Regions from separate parts of the Paucibacter soli genome, predicted to be linked through region 2. Evidence: predicted binding sites of a transcription regulator. Region 2 holds the regulator's gene; the other holds the start of a gene.

Region 1 (9,290 bases), on a different contig from region 2:
GCGCTGGCGGTGCGCGCCCATGTGGCGGCGCGCGGCGCCTTCCTGGCCGGCGCCTCCGAGGCGCAGATCCACGCCGCCTACCTGGCCGCCTGCGGCCACAGTGATCGCGATCTGCCCTACGGCAATATCGTCGCGCTCAACGAGCATGGCGCGGTGCTGCACTACCAGTATCAAGACCTGACCCCGCCGGCTCAGTCGTCACGCTCGCTGCTGATCGACGCCGGCGCCCAGGTGGCCGGTTATGCGGCCGACATCACGCGCAGCTGGAGTGCCGGCGATGATGCGGATTTCGATGCCTTGCTGGCCGCCATGGAAGCCGCCCAGCTGGCTCTGGTGGACGAGGTGCGCGCCGGCGTGGACTACCGCAACATCCACCTCAGCACCCATGCGCGCATCGCCACCATCCTGAAGAGCCTGGGCATCGTGAAAGCGACGATGAGCGAGGAGGCCATGCTGGCCGAGCGCATCACCTCCATCTTCATGCCGCATGGCATCGGCCATCTCCTGGGCTTGCAGGTGCACGATGTGGGCGGCTTCATGGCCGACGAGACGGGCGCCGTGGCCGCCAAGCCCGAGGGCCATCCGTTTCTGCGCCTGACGCGCCAGCTGCAGCCCGGCATGGCGGTGACCATAGAGCCCGGGCTCTACTTCATCCCCACCCTGCTCAAGCAATTGCGCGCCGGTCCGCACGCGGGCGCGGTGAACTGGGGCCTGGTTGAGCACCTGAGCCGTTTTGGCGGCGTGCGCATCGAGGACGATGTGGTGTGCCGCGCCGCGGGGGCTGCGCCGGAGAATCTGACAAGGGATGCGTTCGCGGCGCTGGGCTGAGGCAACTGGACAAGGTCGTCGCCGATTTCCGTGAGCGACCGACTGGGGCCGGCACTGAGCAGCCGTTGGTGTGTTGGGCGGTGATCAGGCCGACCGGGGGCTCTACTCCGTTCATGTCCCCCGCCCCGGGCTGCACCCAGGGCCGGGGGACAGGAGCGAAGTCCCTCACCCGTTGGCCTTGGCACGCAGACCAGACCCAATGGCTGCTCCGTGCCGCCTGCTGTCATCCCTTTACAACTCAGCCGAGACCCAGGCGTTTGCACAACTCCAGCGTGAGCGCCGACTGGTTGAGCGTGTAGAAGTGGATGCCCGGCACGCCGCCTTCGATCAGGCGTTCGCAGACGCGCGTCATCACGTCCAGGCCGAAGGCGCGGATCGAGGCGGCATCGTCCATATAGCCCTCCATCTTCAGCGCCACCCAGCGCGGGATCTCGATGCCGTCGCGCGCCGCGAACTGGGCGATGCGTGCGTAGTTGTGGAAGGGCATGATGCCCGGCACGATGGGGGCATCGACGCCCAGCCTGCGCACCTCGTCCACGAAGTTGAAGTAGGCATCGGGATTGAAGAAGAACTGGGTGATGGCCTCATCGGCGCCGGCGCGCATCTTGTCGGCGAAATGCTGCAGATCCTTGGCGGCATAACGCTGCTGCGGGTGGTACTCGGGATAGGCCGCCACCTCGATCTTCCAGTCCGGCCCCTGGGTTTCGCGGATGAAGCGCACCAGTTCGGCCGCATAGCGGAACTCGCCCGCGGTGGCGGTGCCGCTGGGCAGGTCGCCGCGCAGGGCCACCACGCGGCGGATGTTCTGCGCGCGGTAGGTGGCCAAGATTTCGGCGATGCTCGCGCGCGTCGAGCCCACGCAGGAGAGATGCGGCGCGGCCTCATGGCCCATCGCCGCGATCTCGCTCACGGTGGCAAGAGTCTTGTCGCGCGTGGAGCCGCCGGCGCCGTAGGTGACGCTGAAGTACTGCGGCTTGAGCACGCTCAGCTCCTGCACCACGGTCTTGAGCTTCTCCGCCCCCACGGGGGTGTTGGGCGGGAAGAATTCGAAACTCACCGCTGTCATCTGTGTGTTCCTATGTCTTCGTGACTGCCTGCGGAGCTTGGGCCCACAGGAAGAATTCCTTGTTGCCATCACCACCGGTGATGGGGCTTTCAAAGTAGTCGCATACCCGCCAGTCCAGGGCGGCGGCGGCCTCGCGGGCGCGCGCCTCCAGCAGCGGGTACTGCTTGGCGTCCTTCACCAGGCCGCCGCGCGCCAGGGCCTTGGGGCCCAGCTCGAACTGCGGCTTGATCAGCAGCAAGACCTGACCCTCTGGCCTCAACCACGCGGCCAGCTGGGGCAGGGCGCCCAGCATGGAGATAAAACTCAGGTCGCCGACGATGAGCGCAAAGCCCTCGGCCGGGGCCTGCTCGCGCAGGGCCGAGCCCGCCAGCTCGCGCACATGCAGGCCTTCCAGCGCGCAGATGCGCGGGTCGGCCGCCAGCGCGGCATGCAGCTGGCCATGGCCCACGTCCACACCCACCACGCGCGTGGCGCCGGCCTTGAGCAGGCAGTCGCTGAAGCCGCCGGTGCTCTGACCCATGTCCAGCACCGTCAGCCCGGCAACGCTCAGGCCGGTGTGCGCCAGTGCGCCCTCCAGCTTGAGCCCGCCGCGCGAGACATAGCGCAGCTCAGCGTCATCGCTGATGCGCAGCTCGGCGAACTCCGACAACTCCTCGCCCGCCTTGCGAATCGCCGACCAGCCCTTGGCCGAGTGCCACTCGGCCGCGGCCGCGCTGATCAGCCGCTGTGCGGCAGAGCGCGTGGGTGCCAGGCCCTTGGCGACGAGTAGCTGATCGGCACGCATGGCCGCTTAGTAGCGATAGGTATCGGGCTTGTACGGGCCTTGCTTGGGCACACCGATGTACGCGGCCTGCTCTTCCGTCAGCTCACTCAGCTGGGCGTTCAGCGTGGTCAGCTGCAGGCGCGCGACCTTCTCGTCCAGGTGCTTGGGCAGCACATAGACCTTGCCGATGTCGTAGGCGTCCTTGTGCGCGAACAGCTCGATCTGCGCGATCGTCTGGTTGGCGAAGGAGGACGACATCACATAGCTCGGGTGGCCGGTACCGCAGCCCAGGTTCACCAGGCGGCCCTTGGCCAAGAGGATGATGCGCTTGCCGTCCGGGAAAATGACGTGATCCACCTGCGGCTTGATCTCTTCCCACTCGTACTTCTCGATCGAAGCAATGTCGATCTCGTTGTCGAAGTGGCCGATATTGCAGACGATGGCGTTGTGCTTCATCGCCGCCATATGCTCGTGGCGGATCACGCCCTTGTTGCCGGTGGTGGTGACGAAGATGTCGGCCTTGTCTGCGGCGTATTCCATGGTCACGACGCGGAAGCCTTCCATCGCGGCCTGCAGGGCGCAGATCGGGTCGATCTCGGTGACCCAGACTTGCGCCGAGAGTGCGCGCATCGCCTGCGCCGAGCCCTTGCCCACGTCGCCATAGCCGGCGATCACCGCGATCTTGCCGGCGATCATCACATCGGTGGCGCGCTTGATGCCGTCCACCAGCGATTCGCGGCAGCCGTAGAGGTTGTCGAACTTGCTCTTGGTGACCGAGTCGTTGACGTTGATGGCGCGGAACAGCAGCGTGCCCTTGGCCGACATTTCCTTCAGGCGATGCACGCCAGTGGTGGTCTCCTCGGTCACGCCGATGATCTCGGCGCTCTTGCGCGTGTACCAGCTCGGGTCCTGGGCGATCTTGGCCTTGATGGCGGCGAACAGGATGCGCTCTTCCTCGCTGCCCGGGTTGGCCAGCACGGCGAGGTCCTTCTCAGCCTTCTGGCCCAGGTGCATCAGCAGCGTCGCGTCGCCGCCGTCGTCCAGGATCATGTTCGGACCTTCGCCCGGTGTGCCGGCCGCGCCGAAGTCAAAGATGCGGTGCGTGTAGTCCCAGTAGTCTTCCAGGGTCTCGCCCTTGTAGGCGAACACCGGCGTGCCGCGCGCCACCAGGGCGGCGGCGGCATGGTCTTGCGTGGAGAAGATATTGCACGAGGCCCAGCGCACTTCGGCGCCCAGGGCCTGCAGGGTCTCGACCAGCACGCCGGTCTGTATCGTCATGTGCAGCGAGCCTGTGATGCGCGCGCCCTTGAGCGGTTGCGTGGCGGCGTACTCGCGGCGGATCGCCATCAGCGCGGGCATCTCGCTCTCGGCGATGTTCAATTCCTTGCGACCCCAGTCGGCCAGCGACAGGTCGGCAATCTTGTATTCGGTGTTGGTGGCAGCAGTCATCAGCGGGCTCCTTCAAGGTGAGGTTGAAGCCGCTGGCGCCGCGAGGGAAGGTCTTCTGAAAAGACAACGATCACCCACGCAGGACGTCAGCGGGTGAGCGCGGTTGCAGTTGAGTCTCCGAGCCTGGCCTCTAAGCGAGAAAGAGGTTGCAACGCTCCTCGGAAGCCCTGGATTCTAAACGCATCGCGCCCGCTGTTCACGCGAATAGACCGGTGGAATGGGCACAATCGGCGCCCATGCTGCCTCTATCCGCCTGCCCGCCCGCGGCCCTGCGCCGCCTGCGCGGCCTGCTCACCGACATCGACGACACCCTCACCGCCGAGGGCGCCATCGCGCCGGCGGCCTTGCAGGCCTTGCACGATCTGGCCGCCGCCGGGCTGCCGGTGATCGCCATCACCGGCCGGCCGGCGGGCTGGAGCGAGCTCTTTGCGATGGCCTGGCCGGTGCGCGCCATCGTGGCCGAGAACGGTGCGGTGATGTTGCGCAATGAGGGCGGGCAGCTGCGCCGCGATTTTTTCTGCCAGGACGAGGCCACGCGCGCCGCCAACTTCGCGCGCCTGCAGCACTGTGCCGCCGAGCTGCCGGCGCGCGTGCCCGGCGCCACGCTGGCCCGCGACAGTGCCGGCCGCCTGACCGACATCGCGGTGGACCACAGCGAGTTCGCGCATCTGGACGCGACGCAGATCGAGGCGGTGTGCGCCGTGATGCGTGCACATGGCCTGCATGCCACCGTCAGCTCGATCCACATCAACGGCTGGCTAGGCGCGCACAGCAAGCGCACGGCGGCCGACTGGGCCGTGCAGGCACTGCTGGGCCAGCCCTTCGTGCCGGCCGACTGGCTTTATGTGGGCGACTCCAGCAACGACGAGCAGATGTTCGCGTCCATCCCGCTCAGCGTGGGGGTGGCGAATATCGCGCGCTTTGTGCCGCAGCTGCGCAGCCTGCCGGCCTATGTCACGGCCGCCGAGCGTGGCGCGGGCTTTGCCGAGCTGGCGCAGGCCATGCTGGCGGCGCGTTAGCCTTCGGTCAGGCCGAGGAAGGCACCAACGCGCTGCAGCTCCTCCTCCAGCGCCAGCTTGAAGGCCGCGCCCTTGGGCCTGGCGCCGTTCACGAAGCCCAGCTCATGCTGGAGCCGGCCGTCCTTTTCCACGCGCAGATTGGCCCAGCCCAGCATCGCGTCGCCCCACAGCAGGGGCAGGGCGTAATGGCCCATCTTGCGCTTGGGCGCGGGCGTGTAAGCCTCGAACTTGTATTCCCAGCCCCATAGCAGCTGGAAGCGGCGGCGGTCCCACACCACCGGGTCGAAGGGCGCCAGCATGCGCAGCTGGCCGTCGAGCCGATGGCGCCTGGAGCGCGGGTTCTCGTCGGCGGGCCAGTACCAGCTGCGGCCGTCGATCTGGGCATGGGCATAGCGCGCCTTGGCGCGCTTGAACGCTTCGCGGCATTCGGCGCGCAGCTGCGGCGCGCCATAGCCCAGCAGCGAGCTCAGATAGCCAAGGCTGGGCGCGGGCAGTGGCGCATACAGTGCCACCACCAGGTCCAGCAGGGCCTCGGCGCGGGCCTGACGCGCGGCCGGGCTTTGCTCCTGTTCGGCGTGCTGCACAGCCTCGTAGACGCGCGTGCCGGCGTCGCGCCGCTTGACGCGCAGCTGGCCTCGGTAATGCAGGCCATCGAGCAACTGGGTGCTGACGTTGAGCTCGCCGCCCCAGTAGCCGGGCATTCGGCCGTGGTGGCTGAATTCCTCCAGCAGCTGCTTGGGGTGCGTGGGGCCGCGCTCGCGCACCACCGCCAGCAGTTGCTCGGCCTGGGCGCGGGTCTTGGCGTCCCAGTCGCGCCTGGGCTCGCGCGGATGCAGCAGGGCCAGGTGTTGCCTGGGCAGGAAGCCGTAGTTGACGAAACAGTCTTCCTCGACCGCCAGCCGGGTGTAGCGGCGTTCCAGATCGCCGGCGCGGTAGTCCCTGACGCGATGGCGCAGGATCAGGTCCTGGGCCCGCGCGGGTGCGCGCATCGGGTCGGCCTGCACGAAGCCGAGCTTGCTGATCGCGGCGGGCAGGGTGGTCGGCCTGAAGAGGCTGCGTGCGATCGCATAGCGGCGCAGTTCCTCAAGGCTGGGGGCGGGTGTGCTCATCGGCCGCGAGCATCGCAAACAACTGTTTATTTGTCCAGCCTCAAGTGAATCGTGAAACTGACGATATGGCCTTAGATAAGGCGGCTTGCCGTTCGCCTGTTGGGAAAACCGGTCATGACAGAAACCACACACCTTGAGGCCAAGGTACTGCTGCTCGAGCACGACCCGGCGCAATACCAGCTGCTGTCGGACTTCTGCGCCGAGGTGGGGCTGCTGGCGCTACCGCGCAGCGCCCGCGATGCATTGAGCACCCTGGCCCAGCATAAGGATCTGGCCGGCGTGCTGCTGGCCGAGGACCTGCCCGGGCTCGAGCCCGACGCCTTGGGGCTGGCCCAGGCCATCCACAAGCTGCGACCCGAGCTGCCCACCTTTCTGCGTCGCAGCAGCGCGCGCGAGCTGCTGCCCGAGGAACGGGCGGCGCTGCGCCATGACTGGCAGCCCGGCGGCATCGAAGATCTGCGCGCCGCGGTGCAGCGCGCCATTTTCAGCCTGCGCTACCCCAGGAAGCTGGTGGACGGCATCGTCGAGCTGACCAGCGCCTCGCTGAGTTCGATGTTTCCCTATGCCAAGGTGCAGGCCGAGTCGCCCTATGTGGTGCACGACCGCATCATCTTCGGCGAGGTCTCGACCCTGATTCCGATCGAGAGCACCTGGTGCCGCGGCTATATGATGCTGCAGACCGAGGAGGGCGCTTTGCGCCAGGGTCTGATCCAGGGTTTCAGCTACGAGGGCCTGGGCGGCGACTTCAACTTCCGCGAGCTCAACAACCTGCTGGGCGAGACCACCAACCTGATCTGGGGCGCGTTCAAGAACCGCTACATTCCGCCGCAGGCCTTCACGACCCAACAGATCCAGGTGCCGCTGGTGATCAACCACGAGCACAAATACATGTCATTCGGCTCGCAGGACGCGCAGCTGTGCATACGCTACCAGCTCAGCGATCCGCGCCGCCCGGGCCTGCCACCCTTGATGATCGTGCAGCGTTTCATCTTCAATCTCTACTGGTCGCCCGAGGGCTTTGCCGAGTTCGCGGCCGCACCGCCGCCCGCCGCCACCGGTGAGCTGGATCTCTTCTAAAGGACGCAGCGCATGGCGCAGATACTGGTGGTCGACGATTCCAGCACCATGCGGGGCATCGTGACGGGTTTCCTGAGCAACAACGGCTTCGAGGTGGTGGCGGCGGTGGATGGGCTCGATGGCCTGCATCAGCTGCGCCAGGATCCCGATATCAAGCTGGTGCTCAGCGATGTGAACATGCCCAATATGGACGGCCTCACCATGGCCGAGAAGATCCGCGGCGAGCTTGGCAACCAGGCGGTGCGCATCGTCATGCTGACCACCGAGGACAACCCGACCCTGCGCGCGCGCGGCAAGGCGATCGGCGTGACCGGCTGGATCGTCAAGCCCTTCCGCGGCGAGGCGGTGCTGGGGCCGTTCAGGAAGATGTGCGGCATGGAGTGAGGCGCTGCCGCCTCACCCCATGCCGACCCGGTCTCGTCAGGCTTTCAGGCCGGCCAGATCGCGCAGCACCGCGACCTTGTCGCGCGCTTCCCAGCTGAACTCGGGCTCTTCGCGGCCGAAGTGGCCGTAGGCCGCGGTCTTGCCGTAGATCGGGCGCAGCAGGTCCAGCATCTGGATGATGCCCTTGGGACGCAGGTCGAACACCTCGTTGACGATGGCGGCGATCTTGTCGTCCGAGATCACGCCGGTGCCCTCGGTGTAGACGGTCACGTTCATTGGCCTGGCCACGCCGATCGCATAGGCCACCTGGATCTGGCACTGGCGCGCCAGGCCGGCGGCCACGATGTTCTTGGCCACATAACGCGCGGCATAGGCGGCCGAGCGGTCCACCTTGGTCGGATCCTTGCCCGAGAAGGCGCCACCACCGTGCGGGCAGGCGCCGCCATAGGTGTCGACGATGATCTTGCGGCCGGTCAGGCCGCAGTCGCCCTGGGGCCCGCCGATGACGAAGCGGCCGGTCGGGTTGACCAGGTACTTGGTCTCCTTGAGCCATTCCTTGGGCAGCACCGGCTTGATGATCTCCTCGATCACGGCCTCGTAGAACTCGGGCTTCATCTTGTCGCCCAGGCTCATCTCGGGGGCATGCTGGCTGGACAGCACCACGGTGTCGATCGAGTGTGGCTTGCCGTCCACATAGCGCATCGTCACCTGGCTCTTCGCGTCGGGGCGCAGAAAGGGCAGGCGGCCGTCCTTGCGCAGCTGCGCCTGGCGCTCCACCAGGCGATGCGCGTAATAGATCGGCGCGGGCATCAGCTCGGGCGTCTCGTCGCAGGCATAGCCGAACATCAGGCCCTGGTCGCCGGCGCCGGTGTTGAGGTGGTCGTCGCTGGCGTGGTCCACGCCCTGGGCGATGTCGTTGCTCTGCTTGTCATAGGCCACCAGCACCGCGCAGCCCTTGTAGTCGATGCCGTACTCGGTGTTGTCGTAGCCGATGCGCTTGATGGTGTCGCGCGCCACCTGGATGTAGTCCACATGGGCGTTGGTCGTGATTTCGCCGGCCAGCACCACCAGTCCGGTGTTGGTGAGGGTTTCCGCGGCCACGCGCGAACGCGGGTCCTGGGTGAAGATTGCATCCAGAATCGCGTCCGAGATCTGATCGGCCACCTTGTCGGGGTGACCCTCGGAAACGGATTCAGAAGTAAACAGAAAGTCGTTCGCCACTTTTACACTCCTTGTTGTCAGTCCATCGGCGTTGCCGTGCTGCGGGAGTCGCGGCGAACGCTTTAGCGGCATTTGTTGTCGAGCATCGCAGCCCGGCAAGGTTTCAATCCGCGGATCAAACCCTGCATCGCCCCGCAAGTTGTTCAGTAACTCGGCGATGCGCTCATTATAGAAATATGTGGTTTCTGCGTCTGCTTTCTCGCTCTCCCCTGTGGTTTCAGCAAGGATTGGGCGCCCTCATGGGCCGCCTGACCTGGTGGCTGGCGCCCGTCTATCGCCAGCGTTTCAAGGCCAATGTGGCCCAGGCAGGCCTCAGCATGGCCGAAGCTGCGCCGGCCATAGCCCATATCGGCCGCATGATGGGCGAGCTGCCC
Region 2 (9,290 bases):
TTCCGGACGCTCCATTCTTGTAGTCGAAGACAATGAGACCAATCAAGAAGTTATCCGAGAAATGCTGCTGCAGCTGGGTTGCCGTGTACGCCTTTGTGCGGACGCGCTGAGCGGCTTGCAGGCATTGTGCGAGGAGCAGTTCGACCTGGTGATGATGGACATCCACATGCCGGGTATGGACGGCATGGAGGCCTTGAGCTGGTTCCGCAAGGGACCGACGCAGCAGTTCAGGTTTTTGTGCCCGCCCAGCACCAAGGTGGTGGCGGTCACGGCCAACGCCCTGGACGGCGATGAACTGCGCTTGCGACAGCATGGCTTTGATGGCTACCTGCCCAAACCCGTCCGACAAAGCCAGTTGCTCGACATGCTAACGCTCAGCATTCCTGACGCCGCCTCTTCGCCCACCGATGCCAATGCCGACCCCAGCCCGCTTGAGGGACGCACCATGACTGCCACACCCGAACCCATGTCCGGTGCGCCCGCCCTGCTCGACAGCCAGGCGCTGGCGCGTTTGCGCGAACTCGACCCGGACGGTAGGAACCAGTTGCTGCAGCGCGTCGTGCAGGCCTTCCTGAAATCGCTGGAGCGCCTGCTGCCCGAGCTGGCCCAGGCCCGTGCCGGCGCAACGCCGGACCTGGCTGCGGTGCGGCATGTGGCCCACACCCTAAAATCCTCCTCGGCCAGCCTCGGTGCCATGGAGCTGTCAAGGCGTTGCGCCGATATTGAGGCGATGGTGCGCAACAACCAGTCCGAGGGCCTAGACTCGCTACTCGACGGCATGCAGGACGAGGTGGAACGTGTGCGCCATGCCCTGAGCGAGCTTTTGACGGGTCCGCAATGAATGCAGTAGATCAAAGCCTGGACGCCGACCTGCCCGAGCAGGCACGGGTGCTGCTGGTCGACGACGACGAGGTCAACCTCCTGCTCACCGCGATTGCCCTGCGCGAGCGCGGCTTCGACATCACCGAGGCCACCGGCGGCGCCGAGGCCCTGAAGGTGATTGGCGAATGGTCGCCCGACGTGATCGTGCTCGACGCCATGATGCCCGAGCTCGACGGCTTCGAGACCTGCCAGCGCCTGCGGGAGATGCCCGGCTTCGAATCCACCCCGGTGCTGATGCTCACCGGCCTGGACGACGATGCCTCCATCACGCGCGCCTACCAGGTGGGCGCGACCGACTTCTTCGTCAAGTCCACCCAATGGAGCCTGCTGGCCGGGCGCCTGCGCTACCTGCTGCGCAGCTCGCGCACCCGCATCGAGCTGGAGCGCAGCAAGGCGCGCCTGGCGCGCGCGCAAGACCTGGCACGCATGGGCAGCTTCGAGTGGCACCGCGGCGTGGGCCATTTCACCCTCGCCAACGAGGCGCTGCGCGTGTTCGGCCATGGGCCGCATGAGCATCTGGACTTCATCAGCGTGATGCGCATGGTGCCGCGCGAGGAGCGCATGCTGTTCATGCGCCTCTTGCGCGACGTCATCGCGCACAATTCGGTGCTGGTGACCGACCTGCCCGTGACGCTGCTGGACGGGCGTTCGCGCGTCATCCATATCGAGGCCGAGCCCGAGTTCAACGAACATGGCAACGCCAGCGGCTATACCGGCATCCTGCAGGACGTGACCGACCGCCGCATGGCCGAGGACAAGATCCGCCAACTGGCGAATTTCGATGCCCTCACCGGCCTGCCGAACCGCCGCCAGCTGATCTGGCGCGCCGAGCGCGCCATCGAACAGGCGCGCCGCGTCGGCCATGAGGTGGGCCTGCTGCTGATCGACCTGGACCGCTTCAAGGTCATCAACGACACCCTGGGACACGCCGCCGGCGACGAGTTGCTGATGGAAGTGGGCCGGCGCCTGCGCGCCTGCGTGCGCCACTCCGACCAAGTGATGGAGGGCATGCTGGAATCGGTGGGCGGGCGTTCGCACCGCACGCTGGAGGCGGTGGGCCGGCTGGGCGGCGACGAGTTCGTCGCCCTGCTGCCCGAGGTGGCCGACGAGCGCGATGCCGAGCGGGTGGCGCAGCGCGTGCTGGACGCCATGCGCGAGCCCATCTTCATCGCGGGCCAGGAATGCTTCGTCACCGCCAGCGTCGGCATCGCCATCTACCCGCGCGACGGCCTCACCATGGCCGACCTGCTGCGCAATTCCGACGTCGCCATGTATGCGGTGAAGAGCCAGGGCCGCAATGCCTCGGCGCTCTACACCCCCATGCTGGCGGGCCGCGGGCGCGAGAAGCTGGAGCTCGAATCGGCCCTGCACAAGGCCATCGAACGCGACGAGATCGTCTTGCACTACCAGCCCAAGATCGATGTGCGCGGCGCCCGCATGGTCGGCGCCGAGGCGCTGATGCGCTGGCAGCGCGGCGACAAGCTGGTACCGCCGGGCGACTTCATCCCGCTGGCCGAGGAGACCGGCCTGATCGTGCCTCTCTCGGAATGGGCGCTGCGCGAGGCGGCGCGCCAGGCCAAGGTCTGGCAGCTCAATTTCGGCTTCAGCGATTCGATCGCGGTGAACCTGCCGAACCGCCTGTTCGAGCGCTCCGACCTGGTCGAGCATATCCACCAATGCGTCAGCGCCTACGGTGTGCCGCACCGCGCGATCCAGCTGGAGATCACCGAGACCGGCCTGATGAAGGATTTGCAGAACGTCATCCCGGCGCTGCACCGCTTGAACGAGGTCGGCGTGGAAATCTCCATCGACGACTTCGGCACCGGCTATTCATCGCTGGCCTACCTCACCACCCTGCCGATCTCCGAGGTGAAGATCGATCGCAGCTTCGTGCGCGACCTGGGCATCACGCCGCAGAGCTCGGCGGTGGTCACCGCCATCATCGCCTTGGCGCGCTCGCTGGGCCTGCGCGTGATCGCCGAGGGCGTCGAGACGCTGCGCCAGATGGAGGTCTTGCACCGCCTCGGTTGCAGCGTGATGCAGGGCTTTCTGTTCAGCAAGCCGCTGGCGCCCGATGACCTGGAGCGCTGGCTGGCCCAGACCGTGCTGCCGCGCAAGGCGCCCTGGATCGCCCAGGCCAGCGCCGAGGATGCGGTGGCGAGTGAACTGATGCGGCCCATCAGCGGCCAGCAGCGCTGATGGACGAGGGCAAACGCAGTCCGCAGCCACCAGCGCAACTGGCCAAGGGCGCGCTGCGCCGGCTGATGCTGGACAAGCTCGAGCCCACGCCCGAGAACTATGCGCGCGCCTATGCGGCCGAGGCTGGCGATGCCGCCCCCGCGGGCCCCAGCGACGGCTGGCCCGAACGTGGCCAGCCGGTGCTGGCCAAGCTGCTGGCGATCGGCGTGAACGAGTTGCAGGCACGCCAGGACCTCAACGCCATGCTGCGCGCGGGCCGCTGGGACGAAGCCATCAAGGTGCTGGAGCGCATCCAGCAAAGCAGCGGACCGGCGGTGATTGCCGAGGCCATGGCCAGCGTCACCGAACGCCTGGTACGCGGCTTGGAGCGCGGCGGCCGCCAATGGACACTGGCACGCAAGAAGGATGGGCTGGCGCGCGTGCTGGAGAGCAATCGCAACGATCCGCAGCGCCTCGTGAACCGCTTGCGCCAGCTGGTGGCGAGCTGGGACAGCGATGTCAGCGACACCAGCGTCGACGCACTGCAGGACGAGGAGCCGGGTGGCACGCCCAGCCAGTTCTTCAGCGAGGAAGAACAGGCACTGGACACCAGCGCGCCGCCCGCGCCGGGGCTGCAGGCATGGCCGCAACTGGGCCAGAGCCTGCACCAGACCGTCCAGCATGCCTTGCCGGCGCTGGACGAGCGCGCCGACGCGCTCAAGCACGAACTCGAAGCCTGCCTGGCCGAGGTGCGCGCGCATGGCGCCACGCCGCAACGCGCCGAGGCCATGGAGGCCCTGTGCCAGCGCGCGCGCCGCATGCTGGACCATCGCCACCATCTGTTCGGGCAGTTGGGCGCACTGTGCAAGGAGCTCAGCGCCAGCATGGTGGAGTTGGCCGAAGACGATTCCTGGGCGCGCGGCCAATGCGAGGCCATGAGCGAGGCGCTGGAGCAAGGCGTTAGCTCACGCGTGGTGCGCATGGTGGACGAGATGCTGGGCGGCACGCGCCGGCGCCAGCGCGCCTTGCGCGAGGAGCGCCGCAAGGCGCGCGATTCGCTCAAGACCCTGATCCACCAGATGCTGGCCGAGCTGGCCGAGCTGGGACAGCACACCGACCGTTTCAGCGACAACGTGGGGCGTTATGCCGAGGTGATCGAGCGCGCCGACAGCATCGAGAGCCTGGCCGGCGTGGTGCGCGAGATGGTGGAGGAAAGCCGCAGCGTGCAAGGCCTGGTGCAGGCCACCCAGGCGCGCCTGAGCGGCGAGCATGAGCGCGCCTCCAGCCTCTCCAGGCGCGTAGACGAGCTGGAGGACGAGCTGCGCAAGCTTTCCAACGAGGTGCAGACCGATCAGCTCACCAAGATCGCGAATCGCCGTGGCCTGGAGGCCGCCTTCAACACCGAGCAGGCCAAGCTGGAGCGCGAAGGCTCGGCGCTCGCGCTGGCGCTGCTGGACGTCGACAACTTCAAGAAACTCAACGACACCCTGGGCCATGCGGCCGGCGACGTCGCGCTGAGCTCATTGGCCGCGCGCGTGACGCAGATGCTGCGCCCGGGCGATTTGGTGGCGCGCTACGGCGGCGAGGAGTTCGTGCTGATGCTGCCGCGCACCCCGCTGGACGAGGCACAGCAGGTGCTGACGCGCCTGCAGCGCTCGCTCTCCGCGGCGCTTTTTATGCACGAGGGCAAGGACGTGTTCGTGACCTTCTCGGCCGGCATCACGCTCTACCGCCTGGGCGAAAAGCTCGAAGAGGCGCTGGACCGCGCCGACGAGGGCCTGTACGAGGCCAAGCGCACGGGCAAGAACCGGGCCTGCATCGTCGACTAGGCTCGCGCTAGAAGCCGAAGGCGAGGCGCAGCCCGCCCCAATGCCGGCCACCCACCATGATGGGCGCCGAGGCCTCCTTGAGCAGCACGAACTTGCCACCACCCATGTCGCGGCGGTAGGTCTGCAAGAGAAAGGGCCGCTGGTTGCGCGCCGAGGCCAGGCCGGTGCGGTCGTTGAAGATGCGGCGGTAGCGGCTGTTGGCGGTGTTCCACACCAGGTCACCGGGCCGCTGGGGCTGGCAATAACGCTTGTTGTGCGTGGCCACATAGCCGTTGCGGTCCACCGCGATGCAGTACACCACCTTGTCGCTGAGTTTCAACATGCGTTCCTGCACGGCCGGGAAGAGGCGGTCGGCAAGGCCGACGAACTCGGTCAGGTGCTGCGGCGGGTTGGTGCCGGCCATGGGCTTGTAGCGCTCGTCGAAGAGCTGGGCCTCGCTGATCTGGCGCGCGGCCAGGGCCTGCTCCAGCTGGTCGGCGATCTCGCGCGCCGCTTCCTGGGCGCCGCGGATATAGAGCGCGTCCTCCACCTCCACGCCCGAATCGGCGATGCGCTCGATCAACTCCTCGGACAGGCGCAGGAAGCGGTCGCTGCAGGCAAAGGCGGCATCCAGATAACGCATTGCCTGCTGCACCTCGCGCTCCAGCTCGCCCGAGCGCTGCGCCAGCTGCAAGGTGGTCTGCTGGCTCTGCTGCGCCGAGCCGGCGATGCGGCCCACGTCCTGCTCCACCTCGGCAAAGGCCTGGTGGATGCTGCTGTTACCGCCGCCGCTGCCACCGCCAGCCTCGCTGCGCAGTTCGCGGCTGAACTTGTCGACGCGCGCGTCCAGTTGCGCCACCGTGCCCATGATGGACTTGGACGAACTCTCGACCTGGGCCGCCAGCGCCTTGACCGCATCGGCCACCACACCAAAGCCGCGCCCGGCTTCGCCGGCACGCTTGGCCTCGACCGAGGCATTGAAGGCCACCAGCCGTGTCTGCAGCGCGATCTTGGTGATCTCGGAGGCGGCGTCGGACACCTGATGCAGGGTCTGCACGATGCCCCCAACCTCGTTGCCGACCTGCTCCAGAGCCTGGCGGGCACGCGTGACGGCGGCGCGGGTGAGTTCGGTGGCGGAGGCGATCGCCAGCTGCGACTGCTGCACCTGGCCCAGCTCGGTGGAGACGGCCGCCATGGCCTGGGCCTGGGCGGCGACTACTTTCTGGGTGTCTTCGAGCGCGCCGCGCACCTCGGCGGCGTCCTTGCCCAGCGAGGACATGCTGCGCGCCAGATGCTGCACCAGCGATGGCGAGGCCACGCCCTGCCGTTCGCCCGGCTGCGCCGGCTGCTGCTCAGAATCCTTGTGGCGGCCCCACTGCAACATCGCTGTCCCCCATGGTGATGAACGGGGGCATTGTGGGGCCGGCCGCGCCGCCCAGCTGACGGCCAGCTTACCCGGCGCGGCGGCGCTTCACCACTCGCGCAATTTCACACGCAAACGCGCGATCGCCTGGCTGTGCAGCTGGCAGACGCGCGACTCGGTGACCTTGAGCACCGCGGCGATTTCCTTCAGGTTCATGTCGTGCTCGTAGTACATGCTCATCACGTACTGCTCGCGCTCGGGCAGGTTCTTGATCGCGGCCACCAGGGCCTGGCGCATGCGGTGGTCCTGCAAGAGGGCCATCGGGTTGTTGCTGTCGTCGGCCACATGGCGGTCGAGGTAGTCCTCGTCGCCGTCGTCGCCGCTCATGTCTTCCAGATAGACCAGCTGGGTGCCACGCACCTTGCCGAGCAACTCCTGGTACTCGGTGAGGCTCACGCCCATCTCGACGGCGATCTCCGACTCCTGCGGCGCGCGGCCGAGCTTCTGCTCGAGCTTGTGCACCGCTTGCTCGATGCTGCGCTGCTGGCGGCGCGTGCCGCGGCTCATCCAGTCGCCGCCGCGCAGCTCGTCGAGCATGGCGCCGCGGATGCGCTGGGTGGCGAAGGTTTCGAACTGCACGCCCTGGCCCACGTCGAAGCGCGAGAGCGCGTCGGTCAGGCCGATCAGGCCCACCTGGATCAGATCGTCCAGCTCGACATTGGCCGGCAGCTTGGCAATCATCTGGTGCGCCAGGCGTCGCACCAAGGGGCTGTACTGCTTGATCAGGGAGGAGTTGTCGAGGCGACCTTTGGCGGTATACATCATCGGCTCCAGCTTATCAGTTGGCGGCCATCACCAGGCCCTGGGCCGGGACGGTGGCTGGACGGCGCTGCCACATGGCGCGCGGACGCAGAGGCATGGCATCGGCGGCGGACTCGGCCACCATGCCGGGCGGTGCGGCAATCAGGAGTTCGCGCGCCAGGTGGCGCAGCTCGGGCGTCATCGGGCTGCTGGCGGGCATGCGCGGATCCAGGCAGGCCCAGTCGCGCAGCACCGCGCCCAGAAAGCCATCGCCGCAGCTGCTGATCTGCGCGGCGATGCGATCGGCCAGGCGCAGCTGGGGCGAGCAGGCCAGCAAGAGGCTGTAGACCATCAGGCCGGCGCGTTGCGCCAGCCACTTCATGCCGGCATAGGCGTGGGTGACACTCATGGTGTCAGTATCTGCCAAGAGCACCGGGCGCACCTCCCGGGAAGCCACTACCCGCGCCAGTTCCGCGGCGCTGGCATGCAGCAGCACCACATCGGCATAGGGCGCGGCGTCGGTCACCACTTCCAGGAACTGGGCGGCCGAGCCGTTGGCATTGATATAGCGCATCGGCAGGCCGCGCGCGGCCAGGTAGGAGACATGCTTGGAGAGGCGCTCCACACAGGAGCCCAGGTCCACCGCGGCGAGCTCGCCGGGCTGCGGCGCCTGCTCGCCGGCGTCGATCACCAGGGTGTGCAGGCCAAGCTCGGCGAAGGCCGCGCACAGGCCTTCCAGCAGGGCACCGCCGCCCACCACATGGGGGTTGCTGACCACCGGCACGAAGCGCACGCGGGAGCTGGCGAAGAGCTTGCGCAGGCCGTCGGCCTGGTCTTGCGGGGGAGTGCTGTGGTTGCGCATGAGAGTCACCTGCTTGGGGTTACTTCTTGGTCTGGGTTTCAGTGGACGCCCATGGCGGCCGGCATGCCGGCGGCCAGCGCAGGGCCCCCTGCAAAAATCAGGTTCACGTCGGCGTTATCCATGCGCCAGGCGGCGGTCGGCTGGCTGCGCATGGCGCGTTGCACCAGGGCCGGCGCAGAGAGGCGGTGCCAGTCTTCCGGCACGCGCTGGCCATTGGCCACGCCGATGATGCGCAGCTTGTGGCGGATCATGGTGTCCAGCGCGGGCCCCAGCTTGACGGCCTCGTCGATCTTGGAGAGCACGACGCCCTGGCATTCGTTGGCGCGCCAGGCGCTCACCACATCGTCGATGGTCTCGCCCTGCTGGGCCGCGTTCACCACCAGGATCTTCTTCACGCTGGCGTGCGCAAGCATATCCAGCAGCTCGCGGGTGCGGGTGTCGCGCTGGGCCATGCCCGCGGTGTCGATCAGCACCATCTTCTTGGCGCTGAGCAGCTCCAGCAGGTCTTCCAGCGAGGCGCGGTCATGCGCGGTGTGCACCGGCACGCCCAGGATGCGGCCATAGGCGCGCAGCTGTTCGTGCGCGCCGACCCGGTAGGCGTCCAGGGTGATCAGGCCCAGCTGGCCGGCGCCATGGCGGGTGGCAAAGGCGGCGGCGATCTTGGCGGTGGTGGTGGTCTTGCCCACGCCGGTGGAACCGATCATGGCAAACACGCCGCCCTGCTCTTCCAGCGCCGGCATCGCCTCGTCGGTGAGCAGATTGCGCGCCAGCACATGGGTGGCCCATTGGTTCTCGTCGGGCGAGCCGGCCTTGTCCTCAGACCCATTCCCGTAGTGGGCCGGGCAGCCCTCCACCAGCTTGCGCACCAGCGCGGGCGAGAAGCCCACTTCCAGCAGGCGCTGGGTCAGGCGCGCCTGCGCCGGCTGGCGCTGCAGCTTTTCCATGAAGGCCAGGGCGCCGAAACGCTCCTCGATCATGCCCTTCATCGAGCGCAGCTCGTTCATCATGTCCTGCTGGTCGCGGCGCGAGGCGCTTGGGATGTCGGACAGGCTGGGCATCTCGGTGAGCGCCTTCCGCACACCGGGCATGCGGATTTCGTCGCGCAGCACCGGCGGCACGCGCGGCGCGGCGGCCGGCGCTGCGGCATCGATACGGCGCGCGTTCATGGCCTGCATAGCGGCCTGGGCGCGCTGCTGACGGATCGCGGCCAGCGAGCTGACGCCTTCGGCCTCCACGGCATCGGCGGCCTTGTCATCGGCCAGCATCGGGTCCTGCTGACCCTGCAGCTCGGCCTGGCGGCGCTTGAGCATGCGCTCGCGCACATAGTCCTGGAAGGACAGGGTGCTCATCGCCAGGGTGTTTACATCCTCGCTGACCTCGTTGCTGCCGAAACCAG

Evidence for each region. The regulator FliA, encoded in region 2, starts transcription of late flagellar genes. The targets are predictions, from matches to a motif close to CTAAAGTTTNNNNNNNNNNNGCCGNTA.
Region 1: WG898_RS02145 (chemotaxis protein CheX) is a predicted target of FliA. The motif match lies at 6,274-6,300, and genes of this name have one in related genera.

Annotation. Positions count from the first base shown of each region.
Region 1 covers NZ_JBBHJW010000001.1:468,642-477,931, reverse strand. The annotation lists gene pepQ (Xaa-Pro dipeptidase) at 1-828, shown strand, start outside; gene metF (methylenetetrahydrofolate reductase [NAD(P)H]) at 1,067-1,894, opposite strand; gene WG898_RS02165 (TlyA family RNA methyltransferase) at 1,905-2,678, opposite strand; gene ahcY (adenosylhomocysteinase) at 2,685-4,106, opposite strand; S-adenosyl-L-homocysteine riboswitch at 4,195-4,270, opposite strand; gene WG898_RS02155 (HAD-IIB family hydrolase) at 4,343-5,125, shown strand; gene WG898_RS02150 (DNA glycosylase AlkZ-like family protein) at 5,122-6,234, opposite strand; gene WG898_RS02145 (chemotaxis protein CheX) at 6,349-7,311, shown strand; gene WG898_RS02140 (response regulator) at 7,324-7,695, shown strand; gene metK (methionine adenosyltransferase) at 7,732-8,916, opposite strand; gene WG898_RS02130 (lysophospholipid acyltransferase family protein) at 9,093-9,290, shown strand, end outside.
Region 2 covers NZ_JBBHJW010000002.1:86,393-95,682, reverse strand. The annotation lists gene WG898_RS05130 (hybrid sensor histidine kinase/response regulator) at 1-841, shown strand, start outside; gene WG898_RS05125 (two-component system response regulator) at 838-3,081, shown strand; gene WG898_RS05120 (diguanylate cyclase domain-containing protein) at 3,081-4,889, shown strand; gene WG898_RS05115 (methyl-accepting chemotaxis protein) at 4,897-6,252, opposite strand; gene WG898_RS05110 (RNA polymerase sigma factor FliA) at 6,340-7,053, opposite strand; gene WG898_RS05105 (MinD/ParA family ATP-binding protein) at 7,070-7,894, opposite strand; gene flhF (flagellar biosynthesis GTPase FlhF) at 7,933-9,290, opposite strand, start outside.